Regions from separate parts of the Ancylobacter sp. genome, predicted to be linked through region 2. Evidence: riboswitches for the same ligand, from Rfam matches in the RefSeq annotation. Region 2 holds a riboswitch; each other region holds the start of a gene.
What was found. Region 2 has a riboswitch for cobalamin ahead of ACQY76_RS06050 (energy-coupling factor ABC transporter permease). Riboswitches for the same ligand answer to the same signal wherever they lie in the genome.
Positions count from the first base shown of each region.

Region 1: it holds a riboswitch for cobalamin, as region 2 does, so the genes downstream of both, ACQY76_RS22275 (CbtB domain-containing protein) here and ACQY76_RS06050 (energy-coupling factor ABC transporter permease) in region 2, are expected to answer to the same signal.
Region 3: it holds a riboswitch for cobalamin, as region 2 does, so the genes downstream of both, ACQY76_RS19035 (ribonucleoside-diphosphate reductase subunit alpha) here and ACQY76_RS06050 (energy-coupling factor ABC transporter permease) in region 2, are expected to answer to the same signal.

Region 1 covers NZ_OZ257132.1:4,777,923-4,783,691, reverse strand. Annotated here, with positions in the region: gene cobO (cob(I)yrinic acid a,c-diamide adenosyltransferase) at 1-435, opposite strand, end outside; gene cobU (bifunctional adenosylcobinamide kinase/adenosylcobinamide-phosphate guanylyltransferase) at 432-938, opposite strand; gene ACQY76_RS22280 (CbtA family protein) at 935-1,651, opposite strand; gene ACQY76_RS22275 (CbtB domain-containing protein) at 1,671-1,853, opposite strand; cobalamin riboswitch at 1,885-2,101, opposite strand; cobalamin riboswitch at 2,165-2,372, shown strand; gene cobW (cobalamin biosynthesis protein CobW) at 2,489-3,571, shown strand; gene cobN (cobaltochelatase subunit CobN) at 3,703-5,769, shown strand, end outside.
Region 2 covers NZ_OZ257132.1:1,295,615-1,301,383, reverse strand. Annotated here, with positions in the region: gene ACQY76_RS06065 (NAD(P)/FAD-dependent oxidoreductase) at 1-472, shown strand, start outside; gene ACQY76_RS06060 (DUF1365 domain-containing protein) at 469-1,251, shown strand; gene ACQY76_RS06055 (class I SAM-dependent methyltransferase) at 1,264-2,508, shown strand; cobalamin riboswitch at 2,692-2,929, shown strand; gene ACQY76_RS06050 (energy-coupling factor ABC transporter permease) at 2,965-3,642, shown strand; gene ACQY76_RS06045 (CaiB/BaiF CoA transferase family protein) at 3,831-5,081, shown strand; gene ACQY76_RS06040 (hydroxymethylglutaryl-CoA lyase) at 5,078-5,769, shown strand, end outside.
Region 3 covers NZ_OZ257132.1:4,083,863-4,089,631, forward strand. Annotated here, with positions in the region: gene ACQY76_RS19035 (ribonucleoside-diphosphate reductase subunit alpha) at 1-2,222, opposite strand, end outside; cobalamin riboswitch at 2,338-2,554, opposite strand; gene ACQY76_RS19040 (response regulator) at 2,650-3,018, opposite strand; gene ACQY76_RS19045 (hypothetical protein) at 3,161-3,382, shown strand; gene rpsU (30S ribosomal protein S21) at 3,511-3,783, shown strand; gene ACQY76_RS19055 (cold-shock protein) at 3,967-4,176, shown strand; gene ACQY76_RS19060 (hypothetical protein) at 4,287-4,523, shown strand; gene ACQY76_RS19065 (PqqD family protein) at 5,096-5,377, shown strand; gene ACQY76_RS19070 (hypothetical protein) at 5,393-5,769, shown strand, end outside.

The DNA of each region.
Region 1 (5,769 bases), 1.3 Mb from region 2:
ATAGTCGTAGCGCAGCGCGATGTTCAGCTCGTCCAGGATAAGCAGGCCGATGGCGGGGTCGTCCATCATGGTGCGCGCCTTCTCCCAGGCCCGGCCGGCGCTGGCCATGTCGCGGGCGAGGTCCTGCGTCTCCCAGGTGAAGCCCTCGCCCATGGCATGCCATTCGACGCGCGCGCCAAAGGTTTCGAGCGCGTCGCGCTCGGCCGAGTGCCAGGCGCCCTTGATGAACTGCACCACGCCCACCTTGCCGCCATGGCCGAGCACCCGGAGCGCGAGGCCGAAGGCGGCGGTGGACTTGCCCTTGCCGGCGCCGGTGTGGACGATGAGGAGGCCCTTTTCGACGGTCTTTTCCGCGACTTCGGCGTCCTGCACCGCCTTGCGCTTTTCCATCTTGGCGCGGTGGCGGGCGGCGTCTTCGGGAGAAATCTCGCTCATCCTTTAACCTTCATCGGCAGGCCGGCGACCATGAACAGGACCGTGTCGGCACGCGCGGCAACCTGCTGGTTGAGCCGGCCGTGCGCGTCGCGGAAGCGGCGGGCCAGCGCGTTGTCCGGCACGATGCCGAGCCCGACCTCGTTGGAAACCGCGACCACCGGCCCGTCATGGCCGGCCAGCGCCTCGACGATATCGACGCACTCGCCTGACAGGTCGGCCTCGGCCAGCAGGCGGTTGGAAAGCCAGAGCGTGAGGCAATCGACCAGCACCGGGCGCCTCGCCGGCAGCGCCTTCAGCGCGCCGGCGAGGTCGTTCGGGGCGTCTTGGGTGTGCCATCCCTCGTGGCGCCGCGCCCGGTGCAGGGCGATGCGCTCGGCCATTTCGTCGTCCCAGGCATCGGCCGTGGCGATGTAGCTCCAGGGCGGGGCCAACCGTGTCAGGATGTCCTCGGCATGCGCGCTCTTGCCCGAGCGGGCGCCGCCGAGGACGAGGGTGAGGCTCACGCCGCGCTGCCGGCCAGGCGCGGGCGCAGCCAGCCGGCAAGCCCGCCCAGCAGCACCCAGAACACGAAGCTGACGGTGATGCTGGCCACCACGAAGCTGTGGTGGAGCGCCTCCGGGATCGGGCTCTCATGGCTGTCGGGCTGCGGCGCGCCGATGACATGCGGGGCGACGATGAGCGCCACGCCCAGCACCGCCAGCAGCGGCGAGCGGCCGAAGACCAGCAAGGCGAGCCCGCCGGCTGTCGCGGCGGCCGTGCCGATCCACCAGAGCTGGCGGGCGGCAAGATCGGCGGCCGGCATGGCCGGCAGTTCCGGCGGCAGGCCGAGGCCGGGGGCCAGCGAGAAGACGGCGAAGCCGGCAAGTCCCCAGAGCAGGCCCTGGTGCCAGCCGCTGAGCCCGCCCGTCACCTCGCTTGCCGCCACCAGCAGCAGCGCGAAGCCGAAGCCGGTGAGTACGGTGAAGATGACGGTCAGGCCGTTGCGCTCCAGCCCGTCCGCCGGGCTCCATTCGTCCTCGTCATGGGCGGCCGTGCCGGGCGCGTGCTCATGCGCCGCCGCCGCCGCGAGGGCGGGCGCATCCTCGGCCCCGCCCTCGAAGGTTTCGGCCTGCAGGATCAGCGGGACGGTGGTGAAGAGATGGAGGGCGGAAACCGCCAGACCGGTGCCGATGCCGGCGAGCGCGGCGACGAACAGAATCGTCCTGAAAAGCGACATGATGCGTTCTCCGGCCGGATCAATGGCAGGGGAAGGCGTTGGCGTGACGCACGTCATGCGTCGCATTGTGCATGGCGGTGATATGGGAGAAGCCCACGCCGCCGAGCACGAACACGCCGAGCAGGGCGGCGAATGTGATCTGGACGGCACGGGAGGCGAGCGAATCGCCCGATGCGGCGGTGACGCCGTGATGGTTTTGCATAGCAGTCTCCATGGCCCTCCACCCGAGGGCCCTTGCGGTTGCGTCGCCGGCCGGTCTCCTGGCTCGCGGGTCGCGGCCCTTTCCCGCCTTCCCGGCGTTGCCGCCAGTGGCCGATGGGAGGGGCTCGCCGCTCACAGTTGCGGGGGCAGCCGCGGACTCGGCGTCCACCTCCGAGAAGGTTTCCGCCCCACCACGTTCCCGTCTTGCGTCCCGTGCGTCTCACGGGAACCGACGACGCCCGACTATAGCCGCCAATCGCGCGGTAGCAACGCTGGCGAGCCAGAGATTTGACATTCCTCCGGCGCGCTCCTTTAGTGGCCGCGACCGACGGTTTCCTCCCGCCAAGGGAGGGACGAAGAGGGAATGCGGTGCGGGGCACTCCGGGGCCCCAATTCCGCGGCTGCCCCCGCAACTGTAAGCGGCGAGCCTCAGCCGAAAGCCACTGGAGCCTGCTCCGGGAAGGCGGCGACGAGGCAGCGACCCGCGAGCCAGGAGACCTGCCGACGGTTCGGTCGTGCGTGCCGGCGGGGTGCCCGGCAGACAGGCGGAGCCTCGCTCAAGCGCGCGGCCGCGCGCGGAAACCCTTTCCGCGACCGATGCATCCCGCGATTCCTGGTCTTTCGTGGAGATGCCGCATGTCCGCCGCCGATTCCCGCCCCGCCCCACTCGAGCGCGTGCCGCTTTCGCGCGTGCCCTGCACGATCGTCACCGGCTTTCTCGGCTCGGGAAAGACCACGCTGATCCGCCATGTGCTGGAGAATGCCAAGGGCCGACGGCTGGCGGTCATCGTCAACGAGTTCGGCGATGTCGGCATAGACGGCGAGATCCTCAAGGGCTGCGGCGTGGAGGCCTGCCCGGAGGAGAACATCGTCGAACTCGCCAATGGCTGCATCTGCTGCACCGTGGCGGATGATTTCGTGCCGGCGCTCGACGCCATTCTCGCGCTTGAGCCGAAGGTCGACCACATCCTGATCGAGACCTCCGGCCTCGCTTTGCCCAAGCCGCTGGTGCAGGCCTTCCACTGGCCGGCGATCAAGAGCCGGGTGACGGTGGACGGCGTGGTTGCGGTGGTGGATGGCGAGGCGCTGGCCTCGGGCCGCGTGGCGCATGACCACGACGCACTGGCGGCACAGCGCGCGGCCGATGACAGCCTCGACCATGACGACCCGATCGAGGAAGTGTTCGACGACCAGATCGCCTGCGCCGACCTCGTCCTCCTCACCAAGGCGGACCTTATCGACGATGCCGGGCAGGCGAGGGCGCGCGCGGCGCTGGACGCCGAACTGCCGAAGGGCGTGCGCGTGGTGGCCGTCACCGAGGGGCGGATCGACCCGGCGCTGCTGATGGGACTTGGCATCGGCACCGAGAACGACATCGAGAACCGCAAGACGCATCACGACGACGAACTCGACCACGACCATGACGATTTCGACAGCTTCGTCGTCACGGTGCCGGAGATCGCCGACCCCGCAGACTTCGCCGCCCGCATCACCCGCGCGGCGGAAGAGGCGGATGTGCTGCGGATCAAGGGATTCGTTCCGGTCGCCGGCAAGCCGATGCGGCTGCTGGTGCAGGCGGTCGGCCCGCGTGTGGCGCACCATTTCGACCGGCCGTGGGGGGAGGGAGCGCGCACCGGCCGGCTCGTCGCCATCGGCCTCAAGGGGCTCGACCGGGCGAAGGTGGAGGCGATCCTCGCCGGAGAGAGCGTGGCGGCGTGAAGCGGCTCCTGCACCGGAACAGGCGTCATGACCGGGCGTGTCCCGGCCATCCACGTCTTGCTTCCCTGAAGGCGGGCATCCCCGGGCCAAGCCCGGGGATGACGGCGTTCTGACGGGAGAGCCTCAACCCCATGCACATCCTCACCACCACCTCCTCCAGCCTCGACGACCTCGTCGAGCCGGTCGACCTTGGCCAGACGCCGGGCGAGGTGGTGGTGGTGTCCTTTGCCGACAGCGACCTCGGCGCGCTGGCGCGGGCTCAGGACGCGATGGCACAGGAGGCGCGGCCGGGGCTGCCGAGCCTGCGCCTCGCCAATCTGCGCGACCTGCGGCACCCAATGTCGGTCGATTTGTGGATCGACAAGGTGGCGGCGCATGCGCGCATCGTGGTGGTGCGCCTGCTCGGCGGGCTCGACTGGTGGCGCTATGGCGTCGACCGGCTGAGCGCCGAAGCGCGGGCGCGCGGCTTCGCGCTGGCGGTGCTGCCGGGCGAGGACCGCGACGACCCGCGCCTTGCCGAGGCCTCCACCCTGCCGGAGGACGAACTGGCCGCGCTGCTTGGCTATTTCCGCGCCGGCGGGCCCGCGAATATGCGCGCGCTGCTGCGGGTGCTTGCCGGCCATGCCGGACAGGTGCTGTACGCCGTGCCGCCGCAGCCCCTGCCGCTGGCAGGGTTTCACGACGGGGCGGGGTTGGGGCCGGTGGATGGCCCCGCCATTCCGGTCATCTTCTACCGCTCCATGGCGCTGGCCGGCGACACTGCGCCGGTGGAGGCGCTGTGCGCGGCGCTCATCGCGCGGGGCCTCGCGCCACGCCCGATCTTCGTTGCCAGCCTCAAGGAGCCGTCTTCCATCGCCTTCCTGAAGGCAGCGCTGGCGGAGATGGCGCCGGCTCTGATCGTCACCCTCACGGCGTTCGCCGCCGCCGATCCCGGCGAAGAAACCGTACTCGATGCGCCGGGCGTGCCGGTGCTGCAGGCCATCGTCGCCACGACGAAGCGTGCGGCGTGGGCGGAGGGCGCGCGTGGGCTGACCAGCGCCGACCTTGCCATGCATGTGGTGCTGCCGGAGCTCGACGGGCGGGTGCTGGCCGGGGCGATCTCCTTCAAGGGGCCGCAGGAGACCCCCGCCGTACCGGGCTTCGCGGCGCTGGTGAACCTTCCGGAGCCCGACCGGGTGGCGCAGGTGGCCGCGCGCGTCGCTAGCCTGGTGCGCCTTGCCGCGACCCCGCGCAGCGAACGCCGCATCACCGTGCTGATGCCCGATTATGCCGGCATTCCCGGCCGCACCGGCTGGGCAGTGGGGCTCGACGTGCCGGCCAGCGTGCGGGCGCTTATGGCCGACCTGGACGCGGCGGGCTATCACGTCGAGGGCGCCCCGGCGGATGAGAAGGCGCTGGTGGATGCGGTGGCCGTAACGGGTCGTCATGGCCGGGCTCGGCCCGGCCATCCACGCCTGGGGGCGGACGCGCATCGCAGCGAGGAAGACGTGGATACCCGACCCAGGGCCGGGCATGCCGGCGCGGATTCGGCCTTGTCCCTCGCCGCCTATCGCGCGCATCTCGCCACGCTCCCGGCGCAAGCGGTCGCTGCCGTCGAGACCGCCTGGGGCCCGCCGGAAGACGACCCGGATATGCGCGAGGGCGCCTTCCGGTTCCGCGCCGCCCGCTTCGGCAATATCACCGTGGCACTGGCGCCGGATCGCGGCAGCTTTGCCGAGCGGCGCGCGCAGTATCACGACCCGGCGCTGCCGCCGCGACACGCGCTTATGGCCTTCGGGCTATGGTTGCAAAATACCGCTGACGCAGTGGTGCATATGGGCGCGCATGGCTCGCTGGAATGGCTGCCGGGCAAGCATGTGGCGCTCACCGCCGGCTGCTTCCCCGAGCTGCTGCTCGGCAGTCTGCCTGTCGCCTATCCCTTCATCGTCTCCAATCCCGGCGAGGCGGCGCAGGCGAAGCGGCGCATCGCGGCGGTGACGCTTGGCCATCTGCCGCCCCCCACCGTCGAGGCCGGGCTGGCCGATGACGCGGCGGCGCTGGAGCGGCTGGTGGACGAATATGCGCAGGCCGACGGCCTCGACGGCCGTCGCCGCGAGCGCCTCGCCCGGCTGATTGTCGAGGAGGCGACCCGCACCGGATTTGCCCGCGACGCCGGCCTTGACTCAGGAACGGATGCCGACGAGGCGCTGAAGCGGATC
Region 2 (5,769 bases):
CCGCAACGAGGCGGTGCTGCACTCGGATGCGCGACTAATGCCCAGGCGCCGCGCCGCCTGGGCGGCGTGGAACTACCTTGCCGACCGACGCGCGGGCGAAAAACTATGCGTCACCTATTGGATGAACCGGCTGCAGGCGATTCCCGAGACGCACCCGCTTTTCGTGACGCTCAATCCTATCGAACCTCCCGCTGAGGCCTCGGTGTTCTACCGCGCCGTTTATGAGCACCCGTTGTTCGACGGCGGGGCGATGGCGGCGCAGAAGCGCCTCTGGTCGCTCCAGGGAGAGGGTGGAGTGTGGTTCTGCGGCGCCTATTTCGGCGCCGGCTTCCACGAGGATGGATTGCAGGCAGGCCTCGCCGTCGCCGAAGCCCTCGGGGGCATGCGCCGGCCGTGGAAGGTGGCGGACGAATCCGGCCGCATCGCGCTGCCGGAGGGCCACACGCCCATGACATACGAGCTGGCGTCATGAACGGAGCTTCCGCGCTCTATGCCGGCTCGGTGATGCATGTGCGGCTGAAGCCGCGGCGGCACCGGCTGTCCTATCGGCTGTTCTCGCTCCTGCTCGACCTTGACGACCTCGACGCGGTGGACGGCCGGCTGCGGCTGTTCTCGCGCAACCGCTTCAACGCGTTCAGCTTTTTCGAGCGCGACTATGCCGACCCGGCAGGCGGGCCGCTCAAGGCACAGGTGGAGCGCCTGCTCCATTCCGCCGGGTTGAAGCCCGATGGCGGCGCCATCCGGTTGCTGACCATGCCGCGCCTGTTCGGCTACGCGTTCAATCCGTTGAGCGTGTATTTCTGCCATCGGCGGGATGGGGTGCTGATCGCGCTGCTGTATGAGGTGAACAACACCTTCAGCCAGCGCCATTCCTACCTCATCCCGGTGGGTGCCGACGCGGGCGCGCCGCTGCGGCACACATCCGAGAAGCGGTTCTATGTGTCGCCCTTCATGGATATGGACCTGACCTATTCCTTCCGCGTCACCCCGCCCGGCGAGGAACTGCGCATCGCGATCCTCGCCAGCGACCCCGAAGGCCCGGTGCTGAGCGCGGTGCACACCGCCACGCGCCGACCGCTGACCGACCGTCAGCTGGCGCTGGCGTTGGTGCGCTACCCGTTGCTAACATTGAAGGTGATCGCGGGCATTCATTGGGAGGCGGTGAAGATCTGGATCAAGGGCATTGCCCTGCGTCCGCGCCCGAAGGCGCCTGATGCGCCCGTCACCATTTCGCCCTCGCATCGATCCTGAGGACAAAGCCGCATGCCGCGCGACGCCGACAGCCTTGCCGACCGTCTCACCGACGTGCCTGGCACTTTTGAAGCGCCGGCCGCCCGCCGGGGTCTGCGCGAGGCGGCGCTGGCGCGGCTGCTGCGTCAGCTTTCCATGGGCAGCCTCATTGTCGTGACGCCGGAGGGGCGGCGCCTGGTCGGGCGCGGCCGGCTGCCCGGGCCGGAGGCGACCCTGGTGCTGCACCGCTGGCGGGCCCTGCGCCGGCTGGTGACCGGGGGCGATATCGCTTTCTCGCAGGCCTATATTGCCGGCGACTGGTCGAGCCCCGACCTTCCCGCCCTCATCGAACTCGCCGCGCATAATCTGCCGGTGCTGGCCGGGCGGATCGATGCGCTGCCGCCGGTGCGGCTGTGGAATCGGTTGCGTCACGCGCTGCGCGGCAACTCGAAGACCGGCAGCCGCCGCAACATCTCGTTCCACTACGACCTCGGCAATGACTTCTATCGCGCCTGGCTCGATGCCGGCATGAGCTATTCTTCCGCAATCGCCATCGCACCCGGCCAGACGCTGGAGGAGGCGCAGCAGGCCCGTCTCGCGCGCATCGTCGACATGCTGGAGGTTGCCCCCGGCCAGAGCGTGCTGGAGATCGGCTGCGGCTGGGGCGGGCTTGCCGCCACGCTGGCGCGGGCGGGCACGGAGGTCACCGGCATTACCCTGTCGCGCGAGCAGCTTGCCTATGGGCAGGCCATGCTGGCCGCCGATCCGTCGTTGGCCGGCCGCGCCACGTTGCGGCTTCAGGATTATCGCGACGTGGCGGAGCGTTACGACCGCGTCGTCTCCATCGAGATGCTGGAAGCGGTGGGCGAGGCCTATTGGCCGACCTATTTCGCCAAATTGCGCGCCTGCCTGAAGGAAGGCGGCACGGCGGTGCTTCAGGTCATCACCATCGCCGAAGACCGCTTCGAGGGATACCGGCGCCATACCGATTTCATCCAGCGCCACATCTTCCCCGGCGGCATGCTGCCGACCAAGACGCACCTCGCCCGGCACGCACAGGACGCGGGTCTCGATCTTGTCGAAACCCAGTGCTTCGGCCTCGGCTACGCGCAGACTCTGGCCGAATGGCGCGCCCGCTTCCTCAACGCCTGGCCCGATGTCGCGCAACTCGGCTTCGATGCCGATTTCCGGCGGCTGTGGGAGTATTATCTCGCCTATTGCGAAGGCGGCTTCCGCGCCGGCGCCATCGATGTCGGGCTCTACCGGCTGAAGGGCTGAGCCGGCACGCCGCAGCCGTCACGCCGCAGCCGGCGGACCGAGCTGCAAGGGTGGCTGCCGGTCGAGCTGCCGGCGCTGCTGCCACGTCAAGCTGCCGAAAGCCCCTTTCCAAGCTGCGGCCCCCGGCCGATCGGGCGCGCTTGCGATTCGCGGTGGCGCGCTGTTTTATGCGCCGCGTCGATGCACCCATCGATTCATCATGGTGTCCGGATGGGGAAGCCTTTCCGGATGAAACGGGAACGGGGTAGGGCGCGACGACCCGCGAGGTCCTCGCCCGAAGCCCCGACCGCCCCCGCGACTGTAAGCGGCGAGCGGCCTTCCATCGTGCCACTGGAACGACCCCTGCGGGGCGAGGACCGGGAAGGCGGAAGGCATGCCGTGACCCGCGAGTCAGGAGACCGGCCATGGTGATGAATCCCACACGCGCCGTCGGGTGAGACGGCACAGGAGAACACCATGCATATCGAACCCGGCCTCGTGGCCGAAGGAAAGATCTGGCTCAGCTATGTGACGGCGGCCGGAGCGGGCGCCTACACGCTGAAGCTCGCAGCGGAGGCGGTGGCCGAGCGCGGCGTCGTCTCGCTCATTGTCCGCAGCCTCGCCACGACGGCGCTGGTCTTCTGCTTCTTCGAGATGCTGCCGCACCATCCGGTCGGTGTGTCGGAGGTGCATCTCATCCTCGGCTCGACGCTGTTCCTCATCTTCGGCGTGGCGCCGGCCGCCATCGGCCTTGCCGCCGGCCTCGCCCTCCAGGGCGTGTTCTTCGCGCCCTTCGACCTGCCGCAATACGGCATGAACGTCACCACCCTGCTGGTGCCACTGTTCGCACTGGCGTCACTGTCCACCCGACTGATCGCACCGAACACGCCCTATGTGGAGCTTAAGTACCGGCAGGCGCTGGCGCTTTCCACCACCTACCAGGCCGGCATCGTTGTCTGGGTGGCGTTCTGGGCCTTCTACGGCCACGGCTTCACCGTGGAGAACGCCTCGTCGATCTTCTCCTTCGGCGCCGCCTACATGCTTGTCATCATTGTCGAACCTCTGGTCGACCTTGCCGTGCTGGCGGCCGCCAAGGCGCTGAGCGGCCTGCGCGGCACGCCGCTGTTCGAGCGCCGCCTCTACGACGCGGCGTGACCTGACAGAGGCTGGGGGCATCCGTGCTCCCCAGCCTCTGTCACCAGGCATGGCGGCGAACCTCGCGCCGTGCCCACCAGCCCGCCTGCGCGGCGGCTGGTTTCGGCGCGGCACTTTGCTTAAAGAGGAAGGAGCACCGGCCGCGTGCGGCCGGCAACCGACAAGAAGACGTGTGAGGAGCGCCCGTGATGGAAGCGTCCCGGCAGGGTTCCGCGGAGGGGCCGCTGAGCGGCATCCGCGTGATCGAGCTCGGCAATCTCATTGCCGCGCCCTTCGCCGCGCGGCTGATGGCCGAATTCGGCGCCGAGGTCATCAAGGTGGAGGCGCCGGGCGAAGGCGACCCGCTGCGCAAATGGCGCAAGCTGCATGAGGGGACCTCACTCTGGTGGTATTTGCAGTCGCGCAACAAGAAATCCGTCGCCATCAATATGCGCCTGCCCGAGGGCCAGGAGGTGGTGCGCCGCCTGGTGCGCGAGGCGGATGTGCTGATCGAGAATTTCCGCCCCGGCACGCTGGAGCGCTGGGGTCTCGGCTGGGAGACGCTGAAGGCGATCAACCCCAACCTCGTCATGGTGCGCATTTCCGGCTTCGGCCAGGACGGGCCCTATCGCGAGCGCCCCGGCTTCGGCGCGGTGGGCGAGGCGATGGGCGGCATGCGCTTCACGACAGGCGAGCCGGACCGCCCGCCGGCGCGCACCGGCATCAGCATCGGCGATTCGCTCGCCGCCCTGCACGCGGTCATGGGGGCGCTGATGGCGCTGCTGCACATCAAGTCCGGGCGTGGCACCGGCCAGGTGGTGGACGTCTCGCTGTTCGAGAGCGTCTTCAACATGATGGAGAGCCTGGTGCCGGAATTCGACGCGTTCGATTTCGTGCGCACCCGCTCGGGCGGCGCGCTGCCGGGCATCGCCCCCTCCAACTCCTACCCCACGGCCGAGGGCACCTATGTGATCGTCGCCGGCAATGGCGATGGCATCTTCCGTCGGCTGATGGGGGCGATCGGGCGCGACGACCTTGCCAGCGACCCGCGCCTCGCCTCGAATAATGGGCGGGTGACCCATGTCGAGGAGATCGACGGCGCTATCACCGACTGGACCAGCCGGCATTCGCTCGACGAGGTGACCGCCGCGCTCGACCGCGCCGAGGTGCCGAACGGGCGCATCTATTCGGTGGCCGACATCGTCGACGACCCGCAATATCTCGCCCGCGACATGATCCTGCCCTCCATTTTGCCGGACGGGCTGAAGGTGAAGATGCCCGGCATCGTGCCCAAGCTCTCGGCGACGCCCGGCGCGGTCAACTGGCTCGGGCCGGCGCTCGGCGAGCACACCGCTACCGTCCTCGCCACGCTCGGCTATGGCGCGGCGGAGATCGCGGCGCTGGTGGCGGCCGGCGCGGTGGCGCAGGCGGCCGACGCGCCGGCGGGAGAGCCCGCATGAAGGCCGGCTTTCCCCCGCGCGCGTTCATCCAGGAAGTGGTGACGCGCGACGGGTTGCAGATCGAGCCGCGTTTCCTGCCGACCGAGGACAAGGTGGCGCTGATCGACGCGCTGTCGCAGACCGGGGTCGCGAAGATCGAGGTCACCTCCTTCGTCTCGCCGCGCGCCGTGCCCAATCTCGCCGATGCGCGCGAGGTGGCCCGCGCCATCACCCGCCGGCCGGATGTGACCTATGTCGCGCTGGTGCCCAATCTGCGCGGCGCCGAAGCGGCGCTGGAGGCGGGGATGGACGAGCTCAACCTCGTGCTCTCGGCCAGCGAGACGCATAACCTCGCCAATATGCGCATGACGCCGGCGCAGTCGCTGGGAGGCTTTCGCGCCATTGCCGGCGCGGCGGCCGGCACCGGGGCAAGGCTCAACGGCTCGATCGCCACCGCCTTTGGCTGCCCGTTCGAGGGGGAGCAATCGCCCGAGAAGGTGCTGGACCTGGCGCAGGCCTATCTCACGGCCGGGCTGCAATCGGTGACGCTGGCCGATACCACCGGCATGGCCAATCCGGCGCAGGTCTTCGCGCTGGTGCGCGGCTTTCGCGCGCGGTTCGGCGACGTGCCGCTGACGCTGCATTTCCACAATACGCGCGGCATGGGCCTCGCCAACGCGCTCGCCGCGCTGCAGGCGGGGGCGGACCG
Region 3 (5,769 bases), 2.0 Mb from region 2:
AGCGTCGCGGAGCGGTCGAACGTCGCCCCGCCGCGTGCCTCGCTCAGTAGGGCGAGACTGTCGATCGGCAGGACGCCCTTGGACCACAGCGAGCCCTCGAAGGAGGGGTAGCGCCCGCGCTCGCTGGCGAGGTCGCAGGAGGCCTCGATGGCGAGAAAGCTCACCGCCTCCATGCTCTCATCGGCGAAGCGGACGGCGGCGTCCGAGGCATAGGGAATCCGCAGCGCCTGCAGCGCGTCCTGGAAGCCCATGATGCCGAGCCCCACCGGCCGATGGCGCAGATTGGAGCGCCGCGCCTCGGGGATGGTGTAGAAATTGATGTCGATGACGTTGTCGAGCATGCGCATCGCGGTCTTCACCGTGCGCGCCAGCCGCTCATGGTCGAGCCCTTCGGCCGTCACGTGGGCCAGCAGGTTCACCGAGCCAAGATTGCACACCGCCACCTCGTCGGCGCTCGTGTTCAGCGTGATCTCGGTGCACAGGTTCGAGGAGTGCACCACGCCGACATGGCCCTGCGGCGAGCGGATATTGCAGGGGTCCTTGAAGGTGATCCAGGGATGGCCGGTCTCGAACAGCAGGGTCAGCATGCGCCGCCACAGATCGAGCGCGCGCACGTGCCGCGCGACCTTCATCTCGCCGCGCGCCGCCTTCGCCTCGAAGGCCTCATAGGCAGTCTTGAAGGCTGATCCGGTAAGGTCGTGCAGTTCCGGCGTCTCATCGGGCGAGAACAGCGTCCAGGGCCCATCCGCCTCCACCCGCTCCATGAACAGGTCCGGCACCCAGTTGGCGGTGTTCATGTCGTGGGTGCGGCGGCGGTCGTCGCCGGTGTTCTTGCGCAAGTCGAGGAATTCCTCGATGTCGATGTGCCAGGTTTCCAGATACGCGCAGACCGCACCCTTGCGCTTTCCGCCCTGGTTCACCGCGATGGCGGTGTCGTTCGCCACCTTCAGGAATGGCACGACGCCCTGGCTTTCGCCATTGGTGCCCTTGATGTGGGCGCCCAGGCCACGCACCTGCGTCCAGTCATTGCCCAGCCCGCCGGAATATTTCGCCAGCAGGGCGTTGTCCTTGATCGACTTGAAGATGCCGTCGAGATCGTCCGCCACCGTTGTGAGGAAGCAGGAGGAGAGCTGCGGGCGCAGCGTGCCGGTGTTGAACAGGCTCGGCGTCGAGGCCATGAAATCGAACGACGACAGCAGCCGGTAGAAGTCGATGGCCCGCGCCTCGCGATCCACTTCGCGCAGGGCGAGCCCCATGGCGACACGCATGAAGAACGCCTGCGGCAGCTCGAAACGTATGCCCCGCGAATGCAGGAAATAGCGGTCATACAGCGTCTGCAGACCGAGATAGTCGAATTGCAGATCGCGCTCGGGCAGCAGCGCGCTGGTCATCGTGTCGAGGTCGAAGCGCCCGAGCTCCGGGTCGATCAGTTCCTCCGCGATGCCGCGCGCGAGATAGGCGCGGAAGTAATCGCGGTAGCGCGCGGCCATTTCAGCCTGCGTGGCCTGATCGGGCCGGCCGTCGAGAAAGCTCAGCGCCTCGCGCCGCAGCTTGTCGAGCAGCAGCCGGGCCGACACGCGCGCATAGTTCGGCTCGGTCTCGATCAGCGTGCGGGCGGCGAGAATAGGCGCGAGCGCCAGTTCGTCCACGCTGATGCCGTCATAGAGATTGCGGTGGGTCTCGGCGAGGACCGCTTCCGCCGAGACGTCGGCGAGGCCGGCGGCCGCCTCCTCGATCAGGGTCGCGAGGCGGGCCTCGTCGAAAGTCAGTCTCTCGCCCCCCGACGTCACCATGTGGAGCGCGGACGTCGCCTTTGAGGTCACCCGCGCGGCCGCGCGTTCCCGGGCCCGCTCCTCGCGGTAGAGCACATAGGCGCGGGCGACCTTGTGGTGCTCGCTGCGCATCAGCGCGAGTTCCACCTGGTCCTGGACGTCCTCGATATGAAAGGTGCGCCCGGTATCCGCGCGGCGGGTGAGCCCGGCAACGATCTGCGCCGTCAGGCCGGCAACGCTGTCATGCACGCGCCGTGACGCCGCCGCAGTCGATCCCTCGACCGCCAGGAACGCCTTGGTCAGCGCGACAGTGATCTTCGACGCATCGAACGGCGTCACCGCGCCGTTGCGGCGGATGAGCTGGTAGCCGGGCGTCGCTACCGGCTGCGGCGCGGATGGCGGGAGCGGCGCAAACTGGCCGGCGCGTTCGGCTTCGAGAGGGACAGACATCGGCAGCAAACCCCGTTGCAAATCGGGAGGGGTTTACGCGGACGGCATAGCTCGCCCGGTCCCTGGCACGGACCCGCGCAGCCACAGCGTTCCATCGGGCACCCCGCCCATGGACGAATCGATCGAGGTCACGGCAGGTCTCCTGGCTCGCGGTTCTGCGCCCATGCCCGCCTTCCCAGGGCTTGCGCCCCAGTGGCCCCCTTCGCCTCCCGGCGTCAGGACTGGACATGAACTCGCCGCTTACAGTTGCGGGGGCAGCGCCGGTGTCGCACCGGCTTCCCTCTTAGCCTTCAAGCCATGCGACTCGAAGGACCGTGACGCCTACATATAGGCCGCCACCCAATCCGCGCGTCAATATCTAGATAGGACGCGGAACCGAGCTTTCCCGCTTCACGCGCTTGGGGGTCTTGCACGGCGGCCGAGATCGTCAGCCCCGCGCGCGCGCGATCAAGGTATTCATCGACCTGACGATGTCGGCGGGAATGTACGGCTTGGCGAAGAACATGCTGCCGGTCGGCAGGTCGGTGTCGCCGACGGACCGATTCCCGGATGTGACGATGATCTGCACCGGCGGCCATCTGTTTCGCACCGCCGCGGAGAGCTTCAGGCCATCCATGCTGCCGGGCATGTCGATATCGGTAAAGAGCAGACGGATATTCGGGTTGGCCTCCAAAATCGCCAGTGCCTGGTCGGCCCCCGCCGCCTCGTGCACCTCGAAGCCGGCCTCGCTGAGATAATCGGCTATGTCGAAGCGAACCAGCGCTTCGTCCTCCACCACCAGCACCGCGATTGGCATGCTCTGAAACCCCGTTGCAGCGTTGCTGTCCGCTGGCTAATGACAGGGAACGCCGAGCCGCGCCGAACGATCCATCCTTTTGTAAAAGTGGTATCTTTTCGTGGCGGATTGCCCGCGCACGACCATCTGCTAAGGTTGCGGCATGGACGTCATCGAGGATCGCGCCAGGACTATCTGCGAGATGGGGCTTCGGGCGAGCGGCCTGTGCGACGGCGAGGAATTGAGCAGCGCCGTCGACCGTTACTGGCCGATATTTGCTGCCGAGATCGACGCCGGGGTCATAAATCTGTCGAGCCGCCACTCCTTCGCCGACCTGGAAGCCGCGCTCGCCGCTTGTTGTCGGTGGGGTGATCAGGCTATGTAGTGGCCGACCGAGTTGCGCCCTTCGGGGCGTGCTCTCAATCTTCGGCTTCTGCGCCTTGTGAGAGGCAGCACCGTCGGTTCCGACAAGCCGCCAAACCAGCAGCTGTGCTGCATGTGATCGGACACGAATTGCAGGTTCTCGTTCGCGACAACAATGTCGAGCAAGCCTTGAGGGTTTTGAAGAAGAAGATGCAGCGCGAAGGCATCTTCCGGGAAATGAAGGCGCGCCGGGCCTACGAGAAGCCCTCCGAGCGCCGCACGCGGGAAGACGCCGAAGCGGTTCGCCGCGCGAAGAAGGCCGCCCGCAAGCAGGCCATACGCGAAGGCCTCATCGCCGCGCCGAAAAAGAAGCCCATGGTGCCCCGCGGCCAGCCGCGCCCGGCCTCCCAGGCCGCCGAGTAAAAACGATCTTGCAGGGGTTGTAAAAGTAACCAACCTTCTGTACGATGAGACATCGATCTTGGACGTTGAACTTTGTTTTGCGCAACCTTGCGCCGTAGCGAACTTCCTCTCAAATCGATGTCAACCTGATGCTCGCACACGTGCGTGCACTCAAATCTCTATGTCGACTGAAAGGATTTAGTCATGGCTACGGGTACTGTGAAGTGGTTTAACGGCCAGAAGGGCTTTGGTTTCATTCAGCCGGACAACGGCGGCCCGGATGTGTTCGTGCACATCTCTGCTGTCGAGCGCGCCGGCATGATGGGCCTGAACGAAGGCCAGAAGGTGTCCTACGAGCTCGAGACCGACCGTCGTAGCGGCAAGAGCTCGGCCGGCAGCCTCAAGGCCGCGTGAAGAAATTGCTTCCTGTCTCTGACCACGGATGTACTGGCAGAGACCGTTGAGGCAGCAGTGGAAGGCCGGGGCAACCCGGCCTTTTTTGCGTTTACGAAGGGAGCCGCAGCATGCCCAAACGTGCGCAGGAGACACTTTTCAAGCCGAAGCTCTCCCAGTCCGAGAGCAAGGCCGATTCCGTATCGCGCATTGCCATGTCGATGATCGAGCAGGAATCGACGCTGCGGGAAGCCAAGATCGCGCGGCTGAAACAGGCGCGACTGGCGCAGGAGGCAGCTGAACGCGCCATTGCGAAGGCCGCCGTGAAACCCGCTGCCAAGCCGGCGCGCCGCACCGCGAAAGCCTGACGCCGGCACGCGCCGGCCCCCCGGGGCTGCCGCCCTGCCCGTCCTCGGCGAGCACGACGCCCGAATCGTTCCGCATCCACACACGCATTGTGCCGCGCGACTCATCATCCGCGCCCATGACCGCCCGCGCACGAGACGAACGAGCAGGCCGATGCTTTGGCAATGGCTGCCCGCGCCGCCGGATCGATAAGGGCCGGCGGACGCGCTGTCCGCTGCGATGGGTGGTCAAGGCGCCTGCATCGCTCCTCGATGCTTGCGAAACACCGGCCACGTCAGTGCCTCTGCCAGTTCGGCCGTCAGCCGAGCCGGGCACAACGCTCCTTCGACTTCAAAGACAGGCTGAAACGAACGGCGCCCGGCCGTGCGCATAACCTAAGGGCAGCGCCGCCGCCTCGTGCAGCACGGCCGCCATCGCGAAGCTCCCCCCATATGCGGCGCAACGTCATCGATCGTCACGGCGGCAAGCTCGTGCCGCTCTTCCTGCGGTCGTCAAACCCTCGGCGCCGCGGTCTGGACGGTACAATCTCTTCAAGATACGTGTAGAGCGTTTGGTAACAACCTGAACTTGATCCATGCCCATCTCTCGCACGTCGGAAGTGGTTCGGCGGGCCCATCCGCTTGAGGCGGAGGTGGGCGACACCCAGGTGTTGCTGGATATCCAGCAGGGTCTTTATTTCGGCCTGAACGCAGTGGCGGCGGGCATCTGGCGACGGCTGGAGCGGCCTCAGCGGGTCGACCATCTGTGCCACGCGCTCTCCGCGGAATACGATGCCGACGAGACCCGCATAGAGAGTGACGTGCTCGCCTTCCTGGCGCAGCTGGAAACCCGGAACCTGATCGACATACACGGCTGAACCCGGCTGGGCCCAATGACCGATGGCTATCTGTGCGGCTGGCGTCTCAGCTCGGAACTGCCTCTGCCCGAGCTGATGGCCTGGACGGGCGACGACCGCCCCGCCGATCTCACCATACGAATTGGCGATGTTCCCGAGCAACTCCCCGGCGGGCAGGAGGCGAGTGCCTTGCTGCAGGTCGACGGCATGGGCAGCGTCCTGCTGGCGGTGCCGCATGTCGGACGATACCTCGTACACCCCGGCGGCGAGATCGTGATTTCGCCCAGCCCACAGGCGAGCCCCGCGGAAATCCGGCTGTTCCTGCTGGGAACGGTGCTCGGCGTCGTCTGCCACCAGCGCGGCGTTCTTCCCCTCCACGGCTCATGCGTCGCCATGCACGGTGGCGCGGTCGC